4 regions of the Streptomyces sp. SDT5-1 genome follow, and region 3 is predicted to be linked to each of the others. Evidence: riboswitches for the same ligand, from Rfam matches in the RefSeq annotation. Region 3 holds a riboswitch; each other region holds the start of a gene.
What was found. A riboswitch is a leader RNA that binds a small molecule or an ion and turns the genes downstream of it on or off. The one in region 3 is predicted to bind cobalamin.
Positions count from the first base shown of each region.

Region 1: it holds a riboswitch for cobalamin, as region 3 does, so the genes downstream of both, ACTWJ8_RS06130 (HoxN/HupN/NixA family nickel/cobalt transporter) here and ACTWJ8_RS13935 (prenyltransferase/squalene oxidase repeat-containing protein) in region 3, are expected to answer to the same signal.
Region 2: it holds a riboswitch for cobalamin, as region 3 does, so the genes downstream of both, ACTWJ8_RS03615 (ABC transporter substrate-binding protein) here and ACTWJ8_RS13935 (prenyltransferase/squalene oxidase repeat-containing protein) in region 3, are expected to answer to the same signal.
Region 4: it holds a riboswitch for cobalamin, as region 3 does, so the genes downstream of both, ACTWJ8_RS25485 (ribonucleoside-diphosphate reductase subunit alpha) here and ACTWJ8_RS13935 (prenyltransferase/squalene oxidase repeat-containing protein) in region 3, are expected to answer to the same signal.

Region 1 is NZ_CM125963.1:1,289,114-1,293,977, reverse strand. It holds gene ACTWJ8_RS06135 (GTP-binding protein) at 1-1,904, opposite strand, end outside; gene ACTWJ8_RS06130 (HoxN/HupN/NixA family nickel/cobalt transporter) at 2,073-3,188, opposite strand; cobalamin riboswitch at 3,220-3,435, opposite strand; gene ACTWJ8_RS06125 (inorganic diphosphatase) at 3,439-3,942, opposite strand; gene ACTWJ8_RS06120 (GNAT family N-acetyltransferase) at 4,008-4,499, opposite strand; gene rho (transcription termination factor Rho) at 4,524-4,864, opposite strand, start outside.
Region 2 is NZ_CM125963.1:767,782-772,645, forward strand. It holds gene ACTWJ8_RS03600 (amidohydrolase family protein) at 1-286, opposite strand, end outside; gene ACTWJ8_RS03605 (PepSY-associated TM helix domain-containing protein) at 436-1,875, opposite strand; gene ACTWJ8_RS03610 (hypothetical protein) at 2,031-2,696, opposite strand; cobalamin riboswitch at 2,755-2,896, shown strand; gene ACTWJ8_RS03615 (ABC transporter substrate-binding protein) at 2,927-3,988, shown strand; gene ACTWJ8_RS03620 (FecCD family ABC transporter permease) at 3,985-4,864, shown strand, end outside.
Region 3 is NZ_CM125963.1:2,974,543-2,979,406, forward strand. It holds gene ACTWJ8_RS13920 (MBL fold metallo-hydrolase) at 99-1,148, shown strand; gene ACTWJ8_RS13925 (hypothetical protein) at 1,245-1,490, shown strand; gene ACTWJ8_RS13930 (flotillin family protein) at 1,505-2,671, shown strand; adenosylcobalamin-variant (AdoCbl-variant) riboswitch at 2,729-2,805, shown strand; gene ACTWJ8_RS13935 (prenyltransferase/squalene oxidase repeat-containing protein) at 2,910-4,130, shown strand; gene ACTWJ8_RS13940 (SCO2322 family protein) at 4,127-4,792, shown strand; gene ACTWJ8_RS13945 (energy-coupling factor transporter transmembrane component T) at 4,797-4,864, shown strand, end outside.
Region 4 is NZ_CM125963.1:5,494,791-5,499,654, forward strand. It holds gene ACTWJ8_RS25480 (ribonucleotide-diphosphate reductase subunit beta) at 1-478, opposite strand, end outside; gene ACTWJ8_RS25485 (ribonucleoside-diphosphate reductase subunit alpha) at 478-2,826, opposite strand; cobalamin riboswitch at 2,948-3,078, opposite strand; gene ACTWJ8_RS25490 (GNAT family N-acetyltransferase) at 3,140-3,631, opposite strand; gene mctP (monocarboxylate uptake permease MctP) at 3,739-4,864, opposite strand, start outside.

The DNA of each region.
Region 1 (4,864 bases), 1.7 Mb from region 3:
GGGGCGTAGTGGTCGAAGGCGGCCTCCAGGACGCCCTCGCCCCGGGTGAGCCCCGGCAGCCGGCGCTCCAGGTCCCGCACCCGCGCCGCGGGGATCAGCCCGTCGACCGTGGCCCACGCCCCGCCGTCCGCCGTGCGCTGCCCGGTCGGCACGGCCCGCAGCCGGGTCAGGGCGGGCAGCACCGCCCCGTACAGATCGGCCGGGATGTCGAGGCGGAAGCGGTGCATCGGCTCGCACACCGTCGTGCCCGCGCGCTCGAGGGCGCTCATCAGGACCAGTGGTGTCAGGCCGCGGAAGTCCGCCCCGGTGCTCGACATCGACTTGTCGAAGACGGCGTGCGCGTGGCTCTGCCGCGGCGCGTACCCGGAGCGGAACAGCGTCACCGTGCAGTCCGTGACCCGCCAGCCGAGCAGCCCCTGGCCCAGGGTCTCGTGCACGGTCTCCTCGACGGCCTTGATGAACGCCATGGGCAGCGAGCCGAGTTCGATGCCGAGCCGGAACGCGACGCCGGAGCCGACCGGCGCCGGGTCGACGCGCAGTCCGATGGTCGCGAGGAACGGGTTGCCCTCGTCCTTCATGGCCTCGGCCGCCTCGCCCGATCCCGTCGGCCGCTCGACGCACAGCGGCGTCGTCGCGCGGAACGTGACGTCGAGCCCGAACTCCTCGGCGAGCGTGGCCTGGACGACCTCCTTCTGCACCTCGCCGTAGAGCGACAGGAAGATCTCCTGGCGGACGTCGTCCTGGCGCAGGCCGATCAGCGGGTCCTGCTCGGCGAGCTGGGTGAGCGCGGCGAGCAGGGCGCCGCGCAGGCCGGGCCGCTCGGGCTCGACGACCGTCTCCAGGGTCGGCGGCGCGAAGTGGTGTTCCTCGACCGGTGCTCGAGGCTCTCCGAGGTCGTCGCCGACGCGCACGCCGCCGAGCCCCCACAGTCGCGCCACCCTCCCGGGCCCGGCCTCCGCCGCCGGGACGTCCGCCCCGTCCGCGAAGACCCGTACTCCCGTCAGCCGCTCCTCGCCGCCGCCGGGCAGCGCGAGGCGCTCGCGCACCCGCAGCGTCCCGGTGAAGACACGGGCGTACGCGATCTTCTCGCCGGCCGGTCCGCGCTCCACCTTGAACACCCGGGCGGAGAGCGGCAGTCGGTGCCGCTCCTCCGCGGCCGGAAGCAGCCGCGTGACGCCGTCCACGAGGGCGTCGACCCCCGCGCCCGTCATCGCCGAGCCGAAGTACACCGGATGGGCCTGCGCCCGCGCCGTCTGCTCGGCGAGCGCGTCCCACAGCCTGCCGTACGTCACCGACTCCTCGTCCTTGACGTACGCCTCCAGGAGGCCGTCGTCGCGGGCCGAGAGCACGTCGACCAGGCGGGCGCGGTGGTCCGCGTCCCCGGCGGCGTACGGGACGCAGCGCGCGGAGCGGTCGCCGAGGCCGCCGGTCACCGTGTTCATCGGGACCACGGCGGGTGTGAGCTTGCGGCGCAGGTCGTCGAGGAGCGTGGCCTCCCGGGCGCCGCGCCGGTCGACCTTGTTGACGAACACCACGGTGGGGATGCGCAGTCGGCGCAGCGTCCGCATCAGGACGCGGGTCTGCGCCTGGACGCCCTCCACGGCGGAGACGACGAGCACCGCCCCGTCGAGCACGCCGAGCACGCGCTCGACCTCGGCGATGAAGTCCGGGTGACCCGGTGTGTCCACCAGGTTGACGGTGGTGCCGCCGACCGGGAACGACACCACGGCCGCCTTGATGGTGATGCCGCGCCGGCGCTCCAGGTCCAGGGAGTCCGTGCGGGTGCTCCCGTCGTCGACCCGGCCGAGCTCGTCGATCACCCCGGCCGAGTGCAGGAGCCGCTCGGTCAGGCTGGTCTTACCGGCGTCTACGTGCGCGAGAATTCCAAGATTCAGCAATGCCACGGGCAGTCGAGTCCTCGAAGGAAGGGAATGCCACGGCGGCGGAATCCGCGGTGGCCCTCGGAAGGAACGTGACTGCAGCGCGCATGGATCGGTCCTCACGGTCGGGATGCGCGACTCGTGCCGCACGGGAATCAGTGCAGCAGCGCGCCGCGCATCCCGGCAACCGAATTACCCGGCGTCGGCCACCCGCGCCGACCATCGCTGCTCGACCCGCGCCAGCCGCCAGTAGGCGATCGCCGCCGCCCACACGACGACGAACAGGCCAACGATGACGTACCCGACGTTGTCGAGGTCGAGACCGGCGATCCAGCCGGTCACCGCGTCGCTGAGGTCCAGCTTGTCGTGGAGCACGCCCACGAGTTCGATCGTCCCGATGAAGAACGCGACCGCGATCGACAGACCGGTGATGGTGAGGTTGTAGAACACCTTGCGCACCGGGTTCGAGAACGCCCACTGGTAGGCGAAGTTCATGAACGTGCCGTCGAGCGTGTCGAACAGGCTCATGCCCGCGGCGAACAGCAGCGGAAGGCACAGGATCGCGTACCAGGGCAGGCCCGCCGCGGCGCCGCTGCCCGCCATCACCATCAGCGTCACCTCGGTCGCGGTGTCGAAGCCGAGCCCGAAGAGGAAGCCGAGCGGGAACATCTGCCCGGGGCGGGTGATGGACTTGGTGAAGCGGCCGAGGATCCGGTTCATGAACCCGCGCGAGTCCAGGTGCTGCTCGAGCTTCCGCTCGTCGTACGAGCCCGCGCGCATCGCCTTGAAGACCTTGAGGATGCCCATCAGGGCGACGAGGTTGAGCGCGGCGATGAGGTACAGGAAGGTGCCGGAGACGGTCGTACCGACGACGCCGAGCACTTGGTGGGTGGGGGAGTCGTCGCTCGTCAGGGTGGTCGCGAGCGCCGTGCCGCCCGCGACGAGGGCCGCGAGCACGACCACCACGCTGGAGTGGCCGAGCGCGAACCAGAAGCCGACAGAGACGGGCCGCTTGCCGTCCGCCATCAGCTTGCGGGTGGTGTTGTCGATGGCCGCGATGTGGTCGGCGTCGAACGCGTGCCGCATGCCGAGCGTGTACGCCGTGATGCCGAGGCCGATGCCGAAGGCCTTGTTGCCCACTTCGTAGTGCTCGGGGACGACGAGCAGGAAGAGCACGCCGAACGCGACGACGTGCAGCGCGGCGATCACCGCGATCAGGCCCGCCGTGCGCAGCGTGTCCTCGCGGCGCCAACGGAAGGCAGGGGAGGGGGAATTCAGGAGATTCGGGGAGTTCCCGGGCAGGGTCATGCGTCGATCACGCTCCAGCACCTCGTGGATCACTTCGTGAGATGCCGTGGCCGGTCTCCTGGCTTACGGGTGTGCCCGTCGCTCCGGCCTTCCCAGCGGCCGACGGCCGCCAGTGGCGCACAGGATGGAACGACGCGCCCCGGACGTCGCTGTCCGGAACCCGATCACAGTGGCGAGGGCCGCTCCGGAATGGGCCCCTGAAGGGCTGTCACCGGTCTTCCCGAGCACCACGGCCCGACCACCCTACTACCTACCGCGCGGCCCGCTCCCGGGCCCGGCGGATCTCCTCGTAGGCCTTCTCGCGGCCCTCCCAGTGCGAGCCGTCGACCGATTTGCCCGGCTCCAGGTCCTTGTAGACCTCGAAGAAATGGGTGATCTCCAGGCGGTCGAACTCCGGGATGTCCTCGATGTCCCGGGTCGCGTCGTGCCGCGGGTCGTGCGCGGGCACGCACAGGATCTTCTCGTCCGGGCCCTTCTCGTCGCTCATCACGAACATCCCGATGGCGCGGCACTCGATGGCGCAGCCGGGGAACGTCGCGTCGCCGGTCAGGACGAGCGCGTCCAGCGGGTCGCCGTCGCCGCCGAGCGTGCCGTCGACGTAGCCGTAGTCCGCGGGGTACTGCGTCGACGTGAACAGCATCCGGTCGAGCCGGATCCGGCCGAGGTCGTGGTCCATCTCGTACTTGTTCCGGGACCCCTGGGGGATCTCCACGATGACGTCGAACGCCTCGGCGCGTGCCTGACTGCTGCCCAATGTGGCCTCCTTGCCGCATCCCGACGACCACGAGTGTGCGCCGTGCCGGGCAAGGGCGGAACCCCTCAGGCCGCCGGGGGAACGGCGAATTCGAGTTCGGGCCGGTCCCAGGCGACGGCCGGCGGGCGGGCGGCCACCGTGCCGGTCCGGCGCGCGCCCATGCTCCGGTAGAAGCCCTCGGCGGGCGGATGCGCGACGACCCGCACATGGTCGAGGCCCGCGCCGACGGCCTGTGCCAGCATGTGCGCGATGAGCAGCCGGCCGATGCCGCGGCCCTGCGCCTCGTCCGCGACGAACATCAGGTCGAGCTCCCGCGGCGCGAGCAGCAGCGCGTAGAAACCGAGCACCCGCCCGTCGGCCTCGTCCACGGCCACATGCACCGGGTGCGCCTCTATGTAGTCCGGGCCCACCCGGTACCCGGCGACCATGGAGGCGTACGGGTCCCGGTAGGCGCTGGAGCCACGCACGAGGCGGGTGAGGCGCCGGGCGTCCTGTGCGGTGGCCCGCCGGACCGTGACGGCCGGTGCTCCTCCGCGGCGTGTAACGCGCGCGTTCATGGGTCGAGTATTACGCATCCGGGGTCAGGGCCTGGCCCCGGGCACCGTGGAGTGCGCCTGGCGCAGGAACGCGGCGTTGTCCGGGCTCTGCCGCAGCTTCTCGATCAGCGCCTCGTACGACGCGTACGGGTCCCGGGTCTGCAGGGCCCGCCGCAGGCCCCGGACGACGGACAGCTCGGCTGCCGGCTGCAGCAGCTCCTCGCGGCGGGTGCCGGACGGGGTGAGGTCGACGGCGGGGTGGACGCGGCGCTGGGCGAGGGTGCGGTCGAGGCGCAGCTCCATGTTGCCGGTGCTCTTGAGCTCCTCGAAGTAGTAGTCGTCGGCGCGGGAGCCGGTGTCGACGAGGGCGGTGGCGAGGATCGTCA
Region 2 (4,864 bases), 2.2 Mb from region 3:
GCGCCCGAGCCGCCATCGCGGTGAACAGTGTCTCGTCGTCCTGTGCCTGGAGCGTGGCCACGGCGTCCGGCCCCGCGTCGAAGCAGAGGTGCACGTGCGCGTCGATCAGGCCCGGGAGCACCGTCCCGTCCGGGAAGTCGAGGCGGGGCTCGTCCAGCTGTGCGTGCCGTTCGACCTCCTCGCGCGGGCCGACGGCCGCGATGACACCCTCGCGTACGAGGACGGCCGCGTCGGGCACAGGGCGCAGGTCGGGGCCTGCCAGGGCCTGCGCGGCGGTGATCAACATGTGGCGCGACCTTCTCTCGCGTACGGGCGACGGCAGTTGCCGCTTCTGCCATGCAGCACATCAGAAGGCGGACCCAATTGGCGCCTGGACGCGCCACCTCGGCCGCACGAACTCCTTCAGGCGGGGTCGTGCGGCCGAAGGCTGCCTCCTCAGGCCGCCGGTGCGTACGTCCGCTTGCCGCGCCGGTACGCGATCTCACCCAGCGCGATGTCGCACAGCAGGAACGCAGCGAGCGGGATGCCGAGCAGCGGCAGGAAGCACCCGAGCAGGGTGACCGCCACCATCAACGACACCAGGAAGTACGGCGGTACGTGCTGCCAGGCGCCGCGCTGGATCGGCCGGCCGAACGCGGCGCCGCGCCCGCGCTGCCACCACATGCGGTAGCCCCACACGATGAGCGCGACCACCGCGAGGGCGAGAACGGCGAGGGCGATCTGGTTGGCGAGTCCGAACAGGCTGCCGGTGTGCAGGTCGATGCCCCAGCGGGACAGCTTCGCGAGCACCGGGTAGTCGGCGAACCGCACCACGTCCGTGACCCGCCCGCTCGCCTGGTCGACGGCGACGGCGTCCTGCTTCTCCGGCCAGCTCCGCTGGATCTGCTGCACGACGTGCGCGGAGGAGGGGTCGGCGGGTGGGACGATCTCCACGGGGTTCGAGAGGCCCTCGGAGCGGGCCGCCTTCAGTACGGTGTTCAGGCCTGCGCCTCCGTCGGCGCCCGCGGCGCCGGTCCCGCCGCCGCCCATGCCGTGGCCCGCGTGCTCCCCGCCGGAGTCGGCGGGGGCCGAGGAGACCGTGGACGTCGAGACGGTCGGCGTCGTCTGGCCGAGCGCCTCGCGCAGGTCGGTGACGTTGGCCCCGGCGTACGTCGACCAGGTCAGGCCCGTCGCGGACAGGAAGAAGAGTCCGAGCGCCGCCCAGACACCCACCGAACCGTGCAGGGACAGGGTGCGCCTGCGGCCGCTCGTGCCGCGGATGGCTCGGCGTGAACGGCGGCGGCCGAACCAGAGGACGAGGCCGCCGCCCGCGATGACCCACATCCAGCTGGCCGCGAACTCGCTGTAGAGGCGGCCCACTTGGCCCAGGTGGAGGTCGCGGTGCAGCTCGTCGATCCAGGTGCGCAGGGGCAGCGCGCCGGTGGAGCCGTACTGTTCGAGGGCGCCGCGCACCTCCCCGTCGTACGGGTTCACGAACACCGCGAGGGTGTGGTCGGCGTCGACATCCGGCACGCCGGACAGCAGGACGCGGGTCGTCGCCCCGGGCTCGGGCGAGGGGCGCACGGCGCTGAGCTCTCCCTCCGGGTGGGCCTTGCGCGCGGCAGCCACCTGGTCCGCGATCGGCAGCTCGGCCTTGCCGACGGGAACCGTCAACTCATGGGCGTACACGAGCTTCTCGGCCTGGAACGAGCCCGCGTAGAGCAGGCCCGTGAGCGCTGCGACGAGCAGGAACGGGGCGACGAACACCCCCGCGTAGAAGTGCATTCGCAGGACCAGCGGGCGCAGGGACGCCCAGGCCGAGCGGGTTCCCGGCGGGGTGCGGGGACTCTCCTCCTCCGGGCGGGATTCGGGGGTGGTTTCCGAGGTGATGGACAACGTGGTCCTCCAGTTTCGGGCAGCGCGATGTCCGGGCGCGGGCCGTGTGGCCCTCGGCGCGTCCGGATCCGGCGCGTTGCAGGGGGAAACGGTCGCGCGGGCGCACGACCGATGCCCGAGGGTGCGGGGCGCAGCCTCGGGTGAACCGGCTGTCGTCAGGCGACAGCGTGCCCTGCGGGTGGGCCCCTGGAGGTGATCGTGTCCGCGAGGAGGAGGACACGCGGTGTGCGGTCGTCGCGCGTGCGGCGGACGTGAATGCGAGGGCGGTGGACGGGAGTTGGGAGGCGGAGCGGGAGGTTGAGAGGTGCGAGGAGGTGGCGGGCGGCGCAGCGCGCGATGCGGAACGCGGCCTGTTCGCCGTACGCGAGCCAGAGCCCGCTCAGGACGGCCGCCAGCAGGTGGGCCAGGAGCATGCCGGTGCCTGACATGCCGCCGACCGACATGTCAGTGGCCGATGTGTCGGCCATGCCGTGCATCCCATGCATGGCATGGCTCGAGTGTTCCATCGCGGGCGTCGTCGGCATCCCGGCCGTACCCAGTGACTCCGCTGAGTTCACCGAGTGCCCGACGCCCTGCGTCCACGAGAAGAAGACATGCAGCACCGCCTGCGACGCCACCGCGAGCCCCACCACCGGCAGCAGCCCCCGCTCACGGCCGCCCACCCCGTACGCCGCTCCCCCGGCGACGACGAATCCTCCGCCCAAGGCCCACCACGGCACGGTGTCGCCGGACATGAGGGCGTGCCCCAGGGATGTGAGCAGCACGCAGACGGCCGCGAACACCGCGGCCCGTCCTGCCCTGGCACCCCAACCTGTCGTCATGGCCGGTCCATCTTTGCATCCGCCACCCCCTTTTGCTCCGCCTTTGCCTTTCGCCCGGCACTGCGTACTATCACCGGGTCATCGCCGCGACGGGAGACAGGAAGCCGGTGCGAATCCGGCACGGTCCCGCCACTGTGACCGGGCAGCGCGCGTCAACGCCGCCCGGGAGTCAGGTCACTGGCCCGTCGCGGGCCCATTCCGAGGAGCGCGGACTCCGTAGGAGGCTTCACGTGTACGACGGCCCGTACCGTCCTCATGCCCTTGCTCAATCCCGTGTGCGTCGGCGGCGGTTCGCCACGCGGCGCCTCACGGCCGCGGTCGTCGCGTTGTCGGCGTCGCTGCTGCTCACCGTCGGATGCGGCCCGTCCGGATCGGACACCGCGGGCGCCGAAGGCTCCCGGTCGTCGGCCGCGAAGGGCTTCCCCGTCACCATCGACAACTGCGGCGTCAGGACGACGTACGAACGGCCGCCGTCCCGCGTCGTGACCATCCATCAGCACCCGGCCGAACTCCTGCTCTCTCTCGGCCTGAAGGACCGCATGGTCGGCACGGCATTTCCCGACTCCGCCGTCCTGCCGGGCCTGCGCGAGGACTTCCGGTCCGTTCCTCAACTGGCCGCGAAGGCGCCCTCGTTCGAGAAGGTCCTCGAAGCCGAACCCGACTTCGTCTACGGCGGCTACAGCAGCGCCTTCGACGAGAAGGAGGGCCGCTCCCGCAAGGCCTTCGCCGACGCCGGGATCGACACGTACCTCAACCGCGAGTACTGCGGCGAGAAGAACGTGACCATGGAGGACACCTACGCCGAGATCCGCACCATCGGCAGGATCTTCGGTGTCTCGAAGCGTGCCGACGCCCTCGTCTCCGACCTGCGTCGACGGGTGGCGAAGGCGAGCGCCGCCGTACGGGACGCGGCGGACGTCCCCGTGTTCGTGTACGACAGCGGCGACAAGTCCGCGTTCACGGCGGGCGGCAAGGGCCTTGGCACGCAGCTGATCCGGCTGGCGGGCGGGCGCAATGTCTTCGCCGACCTGGACGACGTGTTCGGGGACGTCTCCTGGGAGCAGGTCGTCGACCGCAGGCCCGAGGTGATCGCCATCTACGACTACGCGGGCGACAAGAGCGTGGCGCAGAAGAAGCGGTACCTGCTCGCACAGCCCGCCCTCGCCGACGTACCGGCCATCAAGCACAAGCGGTTCGTGGTGCTGCCGTTGACCGCGACGCTCGTCGGGGTCCGCTCGGCCTACGCGGTGGAGGGCCTTGCGCGCGGGCTGCACCCGGGGAGCTTCGCGTGACCGCGCCGCCCGCGGTGGCCGGGAAGCCGTCAACCGGCGTACGGGAACGGCGGCGCGTCGGCCAGGGGGCGCGGCTCACCGCCACCTTTGTCGTACTGACCGCCCTGTTGCTGGTGTCCCTCACGGCCGGAGTCGCCATCGGTTCCGTGCACGTGCCTGTCGGCCAGGTGTGGGGCATCGTCACGCACGCGCTGGGCGCCGACTGGTGGGGCGACGCGGACTGGTCGCGGGCGCGGGAGACGATCGTGCTCGACGTGCGGGCGCCGCGCGTGCTGCTCGGGGCCGTCACCGGCGCCGGGCTCGCGGTCGTCGGCACGGCCCTGCAAGCCCTGGTGCGCAATCCGCTCGCCGAGCCGTATCTCCTTGGTGTCTCGTCCGGTGCCTCGCTGGGCGCGGTCGCGGTCCTCGTGTTCGGGGTGGGTGTGTTCGGGGCGATGTCGCTGTCGGCTGCGGCGTTCGTGGGTGCGCTGGGTGCGCTCGTCCTCGTGTACGCCACCGCCCGTACCGGCGGTCGCATCACGTCGGGGCGGCTCGTCCTCTCCGGGGTCGCCGTCGCCTCGATCCTCAGCGCGGTGCTGAATCTGCTGCTGCTCACCACGGACCGCGGCAACGAGGCGCGTACGGTCCTCGCCTGGACGCTCGGCGGGCTGGGCGGTGTGTCGTGGAACTCGCTGTGGCTGCCGGGTCTCGCGCTGCTCGTGGGGATCGGTGTCCTCATGGTGCAGGCGCCGAACCTGAACCTGCTGCTCGCGGGCGAGGAGGCGGCCACGACGATGGGCCTGGACGTGGCCCGGTTCCGCGGGCGCATGTTCGTCCTGGTGTCGCTCGTCACCGGGGTGCTGGTCGCGGCGGCGGGGCCGATCGGCTTCGTCGGTC
Region 3 (4,864 bases):
GACCCCCGGGATACGGTTCGCCCGGGCGACCATTGAAACGAGTTCTACAAGTTCCCGTACAGTGGCGGCAGTTCGGCTGGAGCGGCGGAGGGTGTCCGATGGCAGAGGCGACGCAGGTGACCGACCACAGCGGGGGCGTGCACAGCATCCGCGTACCGATCCCCGACAACCCGCTCGGCTACACGCTCGTCTACCTCGTCGACACGGACGCGGGCCCCGTGCTCGTCGACACCGGCTGGGACGATCCGGCCTCCTGGGACGCGCTGTCCGCGGGCCTGACGGCCTGCGGCACGAGCGTCTCCGAGCTCACCGGCGTCCTCATCACGCACCACCACCCGGACCACCACGGCCTGTCGGCGAAGGTGCGGGAGGCGTCCGGGGCGTGGATCGCCATGCACGAGGCGGACGCCGCGGTGGTGCGGCGCACCCGCGAGAACAAGCCGGCGCGCTGGTACGCGTACATGGTGGCGAAGCTGGTCGCGGCCGGTGCGCCCGAGGACCACATCGCCCCGCTGATCGCGGCCCGCGACTCCGGGAAGCCCCGTCAACTGCCGGGCTTCGCACCCGCGTTGCCGGACCGCACCATCACCCCCGGCGACCTCCTCGACCTGCCGGGCCGCAGGCTCCGCGCGATCTGGACGCCGGGCCACACGCCGGGACACGTCTGCCTGCACCTGGAGGAGGAGCACCCGGAGGGCCGCGCGGGCCACGGCAGGCTCTTCTCCGGCGACCACGTCCTGCCGGGCATCACCCCGCACATCGGTCTCTACGAGGACCCCGACGACGCCACCGTCACCGACCCGCTCGGCGACTACCTCGACTCCCTCGAACGGATCGGGCGCCTGAACCCGGCGGAGGTGCTGCCCGCCCACCAGCATCCGTTCGCCGACACCCCGGCCCGCGTACGGGAGTTGCTCGACCACCACGAGGAGCGCCTCACCGGACTCCTCGGCCTCCTCTCCACTCCCCTCACCCCCTGGCAGCTCGCCGAGCGCATGGAGTGGAACCGCCCCTGGGCCCAGATCCCCTACGGCTCCCGCAACATCGCGGTCTCCGAGGCGGAGGCCCACCTCCGCCGCCTCGAGAAGACGGGCCGCGTGGAGCAGGTCCCGGGCAGCGACCCCGTGCGGTACGCGGCGGTCGGTTAGCACCCCCGATCTTTGCCGCGCCTTTCATGGAAGAGGCGCCCACGGGGGCGTATCTTCGGCCCCCAAGAGGCTGGAACAACAAGGGGGCACCCGCCGATGACGCCGGACGAGGCTGTGGTCGGCCGGACGGGGAAGCTGGTCGTCGGCACACGTGGGGCCGAAGGTCCGGGCGAGGTACTGGTGCAGGTCAGGGGCGGGACCGAGACCTTTCTCGCGTACTCGGACGAGCCCCTGCCCCGGCACGCCACCGTGCTCGTGATCGAATCCCGCGGCAGCCGGCAGGTCTCGGTCATGGCCTGGCACGACCCTCTCCTCTCCGGTGGCGAGGGCGGCTCCCGCTAAGGAGACGTACAGGCATGTTCGGATATCGCGTTCCCGCGCCCGACGAGGCGATGCTGATCTCGGGCGGCAGGCGGGGACTTGGGGGAGCTCCGTTCCGCGTCGTCACCGGACACGGGAAGTTCGTGCTTCCCGTGTTCCGCAAGACCCGCTTCCTGTCGCTCGCGATGATGGAGGCCGAGGTCGTCGAGAAGTGCGTGACCCGGCAGGGCATCGCCCTGACCGTGCGCGCGGTCATCGCGTTCAAGGTCGGCAACGACCACGAGTCGATCGTCAACGCCGGTCAGCGTTTCCTCTCCGACCAGGACCAGATGTCGGTCCTGACCGGCCGGATCTTCGCGGGCCACCTGCGTTCGATCATCGGCTCGATGACGGTCGAGGAGATCGTCACGGAACGCCAGAAGCTGGCGACGGAGGTCCTGGACACGTCGAAGTCGGAGATGGCGAAGATCGGCCTGCACGTCGACTCGCTCCAGATCCAGTCCATCGACGACGGCGACACCGGCTACATCGAGGCGATGTCGCGCCCGCACAAGGCGGCCATCCAGCGGCAGGCGAAGATCGCGCAGGCGCAGGCGACGCAGGCGGCGGCCGAGGCCGAGCAGGAGTCGTCGCGGCGGCAGGCCGAGTACGCGCGGCAGACCGCGATCGTGCAGGCCGAGTACAACGCGGACGTGGACCGCGCCAAGGCGCAGGCCGAGCAGGCGGGTCCGCTGGCCCTCGCCCACGCGCAGCAGGAGGTGCTCGAGGCGCAGACGGAGCTCGCGCTGAAACAGGCCGAGCTGCGGGAGAAGGAGCTGATCTCCGAGGTGGTCAAGCCGGCGCAGGCGGACGCGGAGCGGATCCGGGTGCTGGCGCTCGCGGAGGCCGAGCGTACGAAGATCCAGGCGGAGGCCGCGGCGTCGTACGACCGGGTGGCGCTCGACCGGATGCTCATCGACCAGCTGCCGCAGATCGTGAAGGAGGCGTCGGCGGGGCTCGCCGGCGCGAACGTCAACGTCCTGAACGGGGCGGACGGCCTGGGCGAGATCGCGGCGGGCCTCGTCGGCCAGGGCCTCACGATCCTCGACTCGGTCCGCAAGAACCTCTCCGGGGAGTCCCCGGACGGCGTCGGCTCGGCGGTGGAGCGCTACGTGGGTGCTCCGCGCGGCGGCGCGGACGACGGCCCGGTCGACGTCCGCTGAGGCGGCGGAGCCCCAGGGGACGCGGCCACGGTGCCGGGTACAGTTAGGGCGTCGTAGTACGTACGTACGAGGGGAAGCCGGTGCAAATCCGGCGCTGACCCCGCAACCGTGAGAGCCGGAACACCTCGCACGTACGCGCTCGGCTCACGACCGTCGAGGAATACGGAGCCGGAGCCGCCCGGTGCCCCCGTGTGCCGCGCCGCCCCGCTCCCCGCAGGGAGAGGCAGCCCGCCCCACCATGAACATGCGCCGCAGCACCGCGCTCGTCGCCGCGACCATCGCGATCGGCGCCTTGGGCGCGCACGCCGCGGCCGCGGACAGTGCCTCCCCCTCCCCGAAGGTGACCGTCCCGTCCGGCCTCTACGGCAAGGGCGACCCCACGTACGACGGCGTGTGGCGGCAGTCCCTCGCGCTCGTCGCGCAGCACGAGGTGGGCGTGAAGCCCGCCGCGAAGGCCGTCGACTGGCTGGCGGGCCAGCAGTGCGAGAACGGCGGCTTCGCCGCCTACCGCGCCGAGCCCGGAAAGCCCTGCGACACCAAGACGAAGATCGACAGCAACGCCACCGCGGCCGCCGTCCAGGCCCTCGCCGCGGTCGGCGGCCGCGACGGCGAGGTCGCCAAGGGCGTCGACCGGCTGAAGAAGAGCCAGAACGCCGACGGAGGCTGGGGCTACGGCCTCGGCATGGACAGCGACGCGAACTCCACGTCCGTCGTCGTCGGCGCGCTCGTCGCGGCGGGCGAGAAGCCGTCCGAGGTGAAGTCCTCCAAGGGGAGGACCGCGACCGACGCCCTCGCCTCCCTCGCCCTGCCGTGCTCCAAGGGCGAGGACGGCGGTGCTCTCGCCTACCAGCCCGACAAGAAGGGCGGGCTCGCCGCGAACGCCGACGCCACCGCGGCCGGCGTGCTCGGCGCCCTCGGCACCGGCTTCGCGCCCGACAAGGGCTCCGCCCCGGACTCGTACACCTGCGAGGACGGCAAGGACGCGAAGGCGCTCGCCCACAACGGCGCCGTGTACCTCCAGAACCAGCTCCAGCCGCGCCTGTACCTGAAGTCCCAGCTCGCCGGCGCCAAGGACCAGCCCGACTACGGCAACACGGCCGACGCGATCACCGCCGTCGCCGCCGCGGAGGGCACCAAGTACACGAAGGACCCGTACACCTGGCTGGAGAAGAACGCGCAGGACTGGGCCGCGCAGACCGGACCCGCCGCCTACGCCGAGCTGATCTTCGCCGCGCGGGCCACCGGCAACGACCCGCGCGACTTCGGCGGCACCGACCTGGTGAGCGCCCTGAACAAGACGGGCCCCGAGCCCGCCTCCACGAAGTCCTCCGCCTCCGACCCCGACGAGAAGAAGGACGACGGCGGCAGCGGAGCCAACTGGTGGATCATCAGCGTGATGTTCATCGCCGCGGTCGGCGCCGGCTTCCTGCTCAGCGGCCGCAAGAAGCAGCAGCCGTGACCGCGCGGAGGTGGACCGGGCTCCTGCTCGGCCTGCTCGCGCTGGTGCTCGGCGTCGTGGCGGCCGCCCCCGCGCAGGCGGCCGGGTACCGGTACTGGTCGTTCTGGGAGCGGGACGGCAAGCAGGCATGGACGTACGCGACGGCGGGCCCCTCGCAGACCAAGCCGTCGGACGGGGACGTGCAGGGCTTCCGGTTCGCGGTGAGCGAGGACTCCGAGGACGCGAAGCAGCCGCGCGGCGCCGCGGACTTCGACACGATCTGCGCCGACACCCCCGCCAAGGACGGCGAGAAGCGGATCGCCCTGGTCATCGACGCGGGCACGGCGGCCGACGCCCCGTCGGGCGAGACCCCGCCGAAGCCGCGCACCGCGTGCGCGCAGGTGGCCGAGGACGCGACGAGCGCCGACGCGCTGGCCGCCGTCGCGAAGCCGCTGCGCTACGACAGCAGCGCGATGCTGTGCGCGATCTCCGGCTACCCGAAGGCGGGCTGCGGCGAGCAGGTGTCGGGCGAGAAGACCGACAAGGCGTCCGGACAGCCGGCCGAGAAGAACGCTGGCGACTCCGGGGACTCCGGCCCGTCCGTCGGCCTCATCGCGGGCATCGCCGTGGTCGTCGTGCTCGGTGTCGGGGCGGGCGTGCAGGCCCGACGCCGCCGCGGCTGACCCGATGTCCGCTCGTACGCTGCGCGCCCCGCGGGCGCACCGCTCCAACGCCCTGCATCCGGGCGCCTGGTG
Region 4 (4,864 bases), 2.5 Mb from region 3:
CGATCTCCTCGACCGAGTCCATCCACTTGAAGCAGAACTCGGCCTTCTCGCGGATGGACGGGATGTTCTCGACGGCGGCGAAGGCCGCCGCGCGGTCCTCGTGGTCGGGGAGATAGGTGTCCAGGAGCGTCAGATAGAACTGGACGTGCACGGCCTCCTCGAACAGCTGGCGCGAGAGGTACAGGCGCGCCTCGGGGGAGTTGATGTGCTTGTAGAGGGTGAGGACCAGGTTGTTCGCCACGATCGAGTCGCCCGTCGCGAAGAACGCGACCAGGCGGCCGATCATGTGCTGCTCGCCCGGCGACAGCTTCGCGAGGTCGGCGACGTCCGAGTGGAGGTCGACCTCCTCGACCGTCCACGTGTTCTTGATCGCGTCGCGGTAGCGCTCGTAGAAGTCCGGGTAGCGCATGGGGCGCAGGGTCAGTTCGAAGCCCGGGTCGAGCAGGTTCTTCTCAGTGGTCTCGGGAGAGGTGGTCATTACTGGCAGGCCTCGCAGGACTCGGGGTTTTCCAGGGAGCAGGCGACGGCGTCGGGCTCCGCCGGCTGGACGCGGGCGGCGGCCCGCGCGATGCGCGTCGCGGGGCGCGAGCGCAGGTAGTACGTCGTCTTCAGGCCCGACTTCCAGGCGTACGCGTACATCGAGGAGAGCTTGCCGATGGTCGGCGTCTCCATGAAGAGGTTCAGGGACTGGGCCTGGTCGAGGAACGGGGTGCGCGCCGCCGCCATGTCGATGAGGCCGCGCTGCGGGATCTCCCACGCCGTGCGGTACAGCGCCCGGACCTCGTCGGGGATCCAGGTGAAGCCCTGCACCGAGCCGTTGGACTCGCGCAGCGCCTCGCGGGTCTGCGCGTCCCACACGCCGAGCGCCTTGAGCTCGTCGATCAGGTACCCGTTGATCTGGAGGAACTCGCCGGACAGCGTCTCCCGCTTGAACAGGTTGGAGACCTGCGGCTCGATGCACTCGTAGACGCCGGCGATCGAGGCGATCGTGGCGGTCGGCGCGATGGCGAGGAGCAGCGAGTTGCGCATGCCGACGTCGGCGATACGTTCCCGCAGCGCCGCCCAGCGCTCCGGCCACGTCAGCTGTACGTCGTAGTGGTCGGGGTGCAGCACACCGCGCGCCGTACGGGTCTTCTCCCAGGCGGGCAGCGGGCCATTGCGCTCGGCGAGGTCGGCCGACGCCTCGTACGCGGCGAGCATGATGCGCTCCTGGATCCGCGTGGACAGGGCCTTCGCCTCGGCCGAGTCGAACGGCAGCCGCAGCTTGAAGAAGACGTCCTGGAGGCCCATGGCGCCCAGGCCCACCGGCCGCCAGCGCGCGTTGGAGCGGCCCGCCTGGTCGGTCGGGTAGAAGTTGATGTCGACGACGCGGTCGAGGAACGTGACGGCCGTGCGGACCGTCTCGTCGAGCCGCTCCCAGTCGATGCCGCCGTCGGCGACGAAGGCGCCGAGGTTCACGGACCCGAGGTTGCAGACGGCCGTCTCGCCGTCGTCCGTCACCTCCAGGATCTCCGTGCAGAGGTTCGACGAGTGGACCGTGTGACCGGGCTCGGCCGTCTGGTTGGCGGTGCGGTTGGCGGCGTCCTTGAAGGTCAGCCAGCCGTTGCCGGTCTGCGCGAGGGTGCGCATCATCCGGCCGTACAGATCGCGGGCGGGCACCGTCCGCTGCGCCTTCCCCTCGGCCTCGGCCCTGCGGTACGCGGCGTCGAACTCCGCGCCCCACAGGTCGACGAGCTCGGGCACGTCGGCGGGGGAGAACAGCGACCACGGCTCGTCCGCGTTCACGCGGCGCATGAACTCGTCCGGGATCCAGTGGGCCAGGTTGAGGTTGTGGGTGCGGCGCGCGTCCTCGCCGGTGTTGTCGCGCAGCTCCAGGAACTCCTCGATGTCGGAGTGCCAGGTCTCCAGGTAGACCGCCGCCGCGCCCTTGCGGCGGCCGCCCTGGTTCACCGCCGCCACCGACGCGTCGAGCGTCTTCAGGAACGGCACGATGCCGTTGGAGTGCCCGTTCGTGCCGCGGATCAGCGAACCGCGGCTGCGGACGCGGGAGTACGAGAGGCCGATGCCGCCCGCGTGCTTCGAGAGCCGGGCGACCTGGTGGTACCGGTCGTAGATCGAGTCGAGCTCGTCCAGCGGCGAGTCGAGCAGGTAGCAGCTCGACATCTGGGGGTGCCGGGTGCCGGAGTTGAAGAGGGTGGGGGAGGAGGGCAGATAGTCCAGGCGGCTCATCAGGCCGTACAGCGACCCCACCTCCTCCAGGGCGCGCACGGAGTCGTCCTCGGCGAGCCCCGCGGCCACGCGCAGCATGAAGTGCTGCGGGGTCTCGATGACGTGCCGGGTGATCGGGTGGCGCAGCAGATAGCGGCTGTGCAGGGTGCGCAGGCCGAAGTAGCCGAAGCGGTCGTCGCCCGCGGTGTCGATCAGCGCGTCGAGGCGCGCCGCGTGCACCCGGACGAACTCGGCGGTGCGGTCCGCGATCAGGCCCTCGCGGTGGCCGACCGCGACCGACTCGGTGAAGGACGTGACGCCCTGCGAGGCGGCCTCGGCGGCGATGGAACGGGTGAGCAGGCGGGCGGCGAGCCGGGAGTAGTCCGGGTCCTCGGAGATCAGACCGGCCGCGGCCTCCGTGGCGAGATCGCGCAGCTCCGCGGTGACTGCCCCGGCGGAGCCCCGCGCCGAACGGCCGCGCAGCGCGGCGGCGGCGACTCTGCCGGGGTCGGCGTCGGGGAGGTCGGCGGTCAGCTCGGTCAGGGTGCGCAGCAGGGCTGCACCCGGGCCGTCCTCGGGGGTGGCTGAGACCGGTTCGGCGGGCGGCGCGATGGTCACGTGGAGGCTCTCCCTCGCTCGGCTCGGGGCCTGCGGGGAGGAGGTGGCAGCGCGGGCGCACGGGCCCTCGTCCACCGGCCCTTTCCGCGAGGCCCGGACGTCGTCGACGCCCGGGCCGGGCGGCTCGGGCGTACCGTCGGCAGGTCATCGGACTCGCGCGGGCGTTTTTGTACGCCTACGCACACCGTTGCGGGACAGTTCCGGATTCGCACCGGATTCCCCTGCGGCGACAGCGAGAGCGAGCATACATGTTGTGTCGGGCTTTCGCGTCAGCCCCATATGTTGTGTCGGCGCGGCCCGGAGGCCGGACCGGCTAGAGCCTCAACTCGTACGCCCGCAGCGTCACTTCCGGGATCGGGTCCCAGTCGCGGTCCGGGATCCGGGTGAAGCCGAGGCGTTCGTAGAGCCGGTGCGAGGCCGTCGCCACGGGCTGCGTGCACAGCACCACGGCCTTCTTCCCGGCCGCCCGCGCCCGCTCGACCACGGCCCGCACGAGCGCCTCGCCGACGCCCTTGCCGCGCGCCTCGACCGCCACCGCGAGCATCCGGAACTCGGCCTCGCCGGGCCGTGACACCTCCGCGTACGGGTGGTCGTGCGTGGGGACGTACGTGACGCCGCCGAGGATGCGGCCCTCAGGGCCCTCGGCGACGAGCACCTCGGCCTGCTGCGCGCGCTTCTCGACGTCGCGCAGCTGGGCGGCGTACCAGTCGTTCTCGCCGTCCGCGAGGAGCCCGCTGCCGAGGTAGGCGCGGGCGATCAACTCACCGAGGTCGGCGTACTCTTCGGGGCGCACAGTTCTGATCACGTCGTCATGGTTACGTGACGTGCGGCGGTGCCCGCAATGCTTTCCCGGAAACGCGTCGGGCCCCTCCGCGACGGAGGGGCCCGACACCTGTACCGGTAACCGCGTGACTAGTGTCCTGAGCCCGCGCCGACGGTCGGCAGGTCGACCTGGACGCCCTTGTCGCCCGCGTCCGCCGTGTAGTCCGCGGGGGACGTCTCGTCGACGCCGTCCGGGGCCTTCACGGCCTTCAGGACGAAGGTCAGGACGACCGTGACGAGGACGTTGAGGACGAACGCCGTCATGCCGATGTAGCCGATCTGGCCGATCCCGGGGATCTCCGCCGAGGAGCCGCCGAAGTGGGCCTGCGTCGGCGAGGCCACCCCGTACGCGGCGAGAGTGCCGTAGACCATGCCGACCGCCCAGCCGGCGAGCAGCGCCCAGCGGTGGAACCAGCGCGTGAACAGGCCGCCGACCAGGGCCGGGAAGGTCTGCAGGATCCAGATGCCGCCGAGGAGCTGGAAGTTGATCGCGACCGTCTTGTCCATCGTGAGGACGAAGGCGAGCGCGCCCACCTTCACCAGCAGCGAGACCAGCTTGGAGACCTTGGTCTCCTGCTCGGGCGTCGCGTCCGGCTTGAGGAAGTCCTTGTAGATGTTGCGCGTGAACAGGTTCGCCGCGGCGATGGACATGATGGCCGCGGGGACGAGCGCGCCGATGCCGATGGCCGCGAACGCCACGCCGGTGAACCAGTCGGGGAACATGTCCTCGAACAGCTGCGGGATCGCCAACTGGCCGTTCTGCACCTTGATCCCGGCGGCGATCGCCATGAACCCGAGCAGCGCCAGCAGGCCCAGCATCAGCGAGTACAGCGGCAGGATCGTGGTGTTGCGGCGGATCACCTCGCGGCTCTTCGAGGAGAGCGTCGCGGTGATCGAGTGCGGGTACATGAACAGCGCCAGGGCGGAGCCGAGCGCGAGCGTCGCGTACGTCCACGTGCCCGAGGAGCCCGGCGCGAGTCCGGCGACCGGCTTGCCCGCCGCCTCGTTCGCGGCGTCGAACTTGTCGCTCGCCGCGGCGAAGATGTGCTCGAAGCCGCCCAGCTTGATCGGGATGTAGATGATGGCCACCGCGATCACGATGTAGATCAGGGTGTCCTTGACGAACGCGATCAGCGCGGGGGCGCGGAGTCCGGACGAGTACGTGTACGCGGCCAGCACGCCGAAGGCGATCAGCAGCGGCAGGTCCTTGATGAAC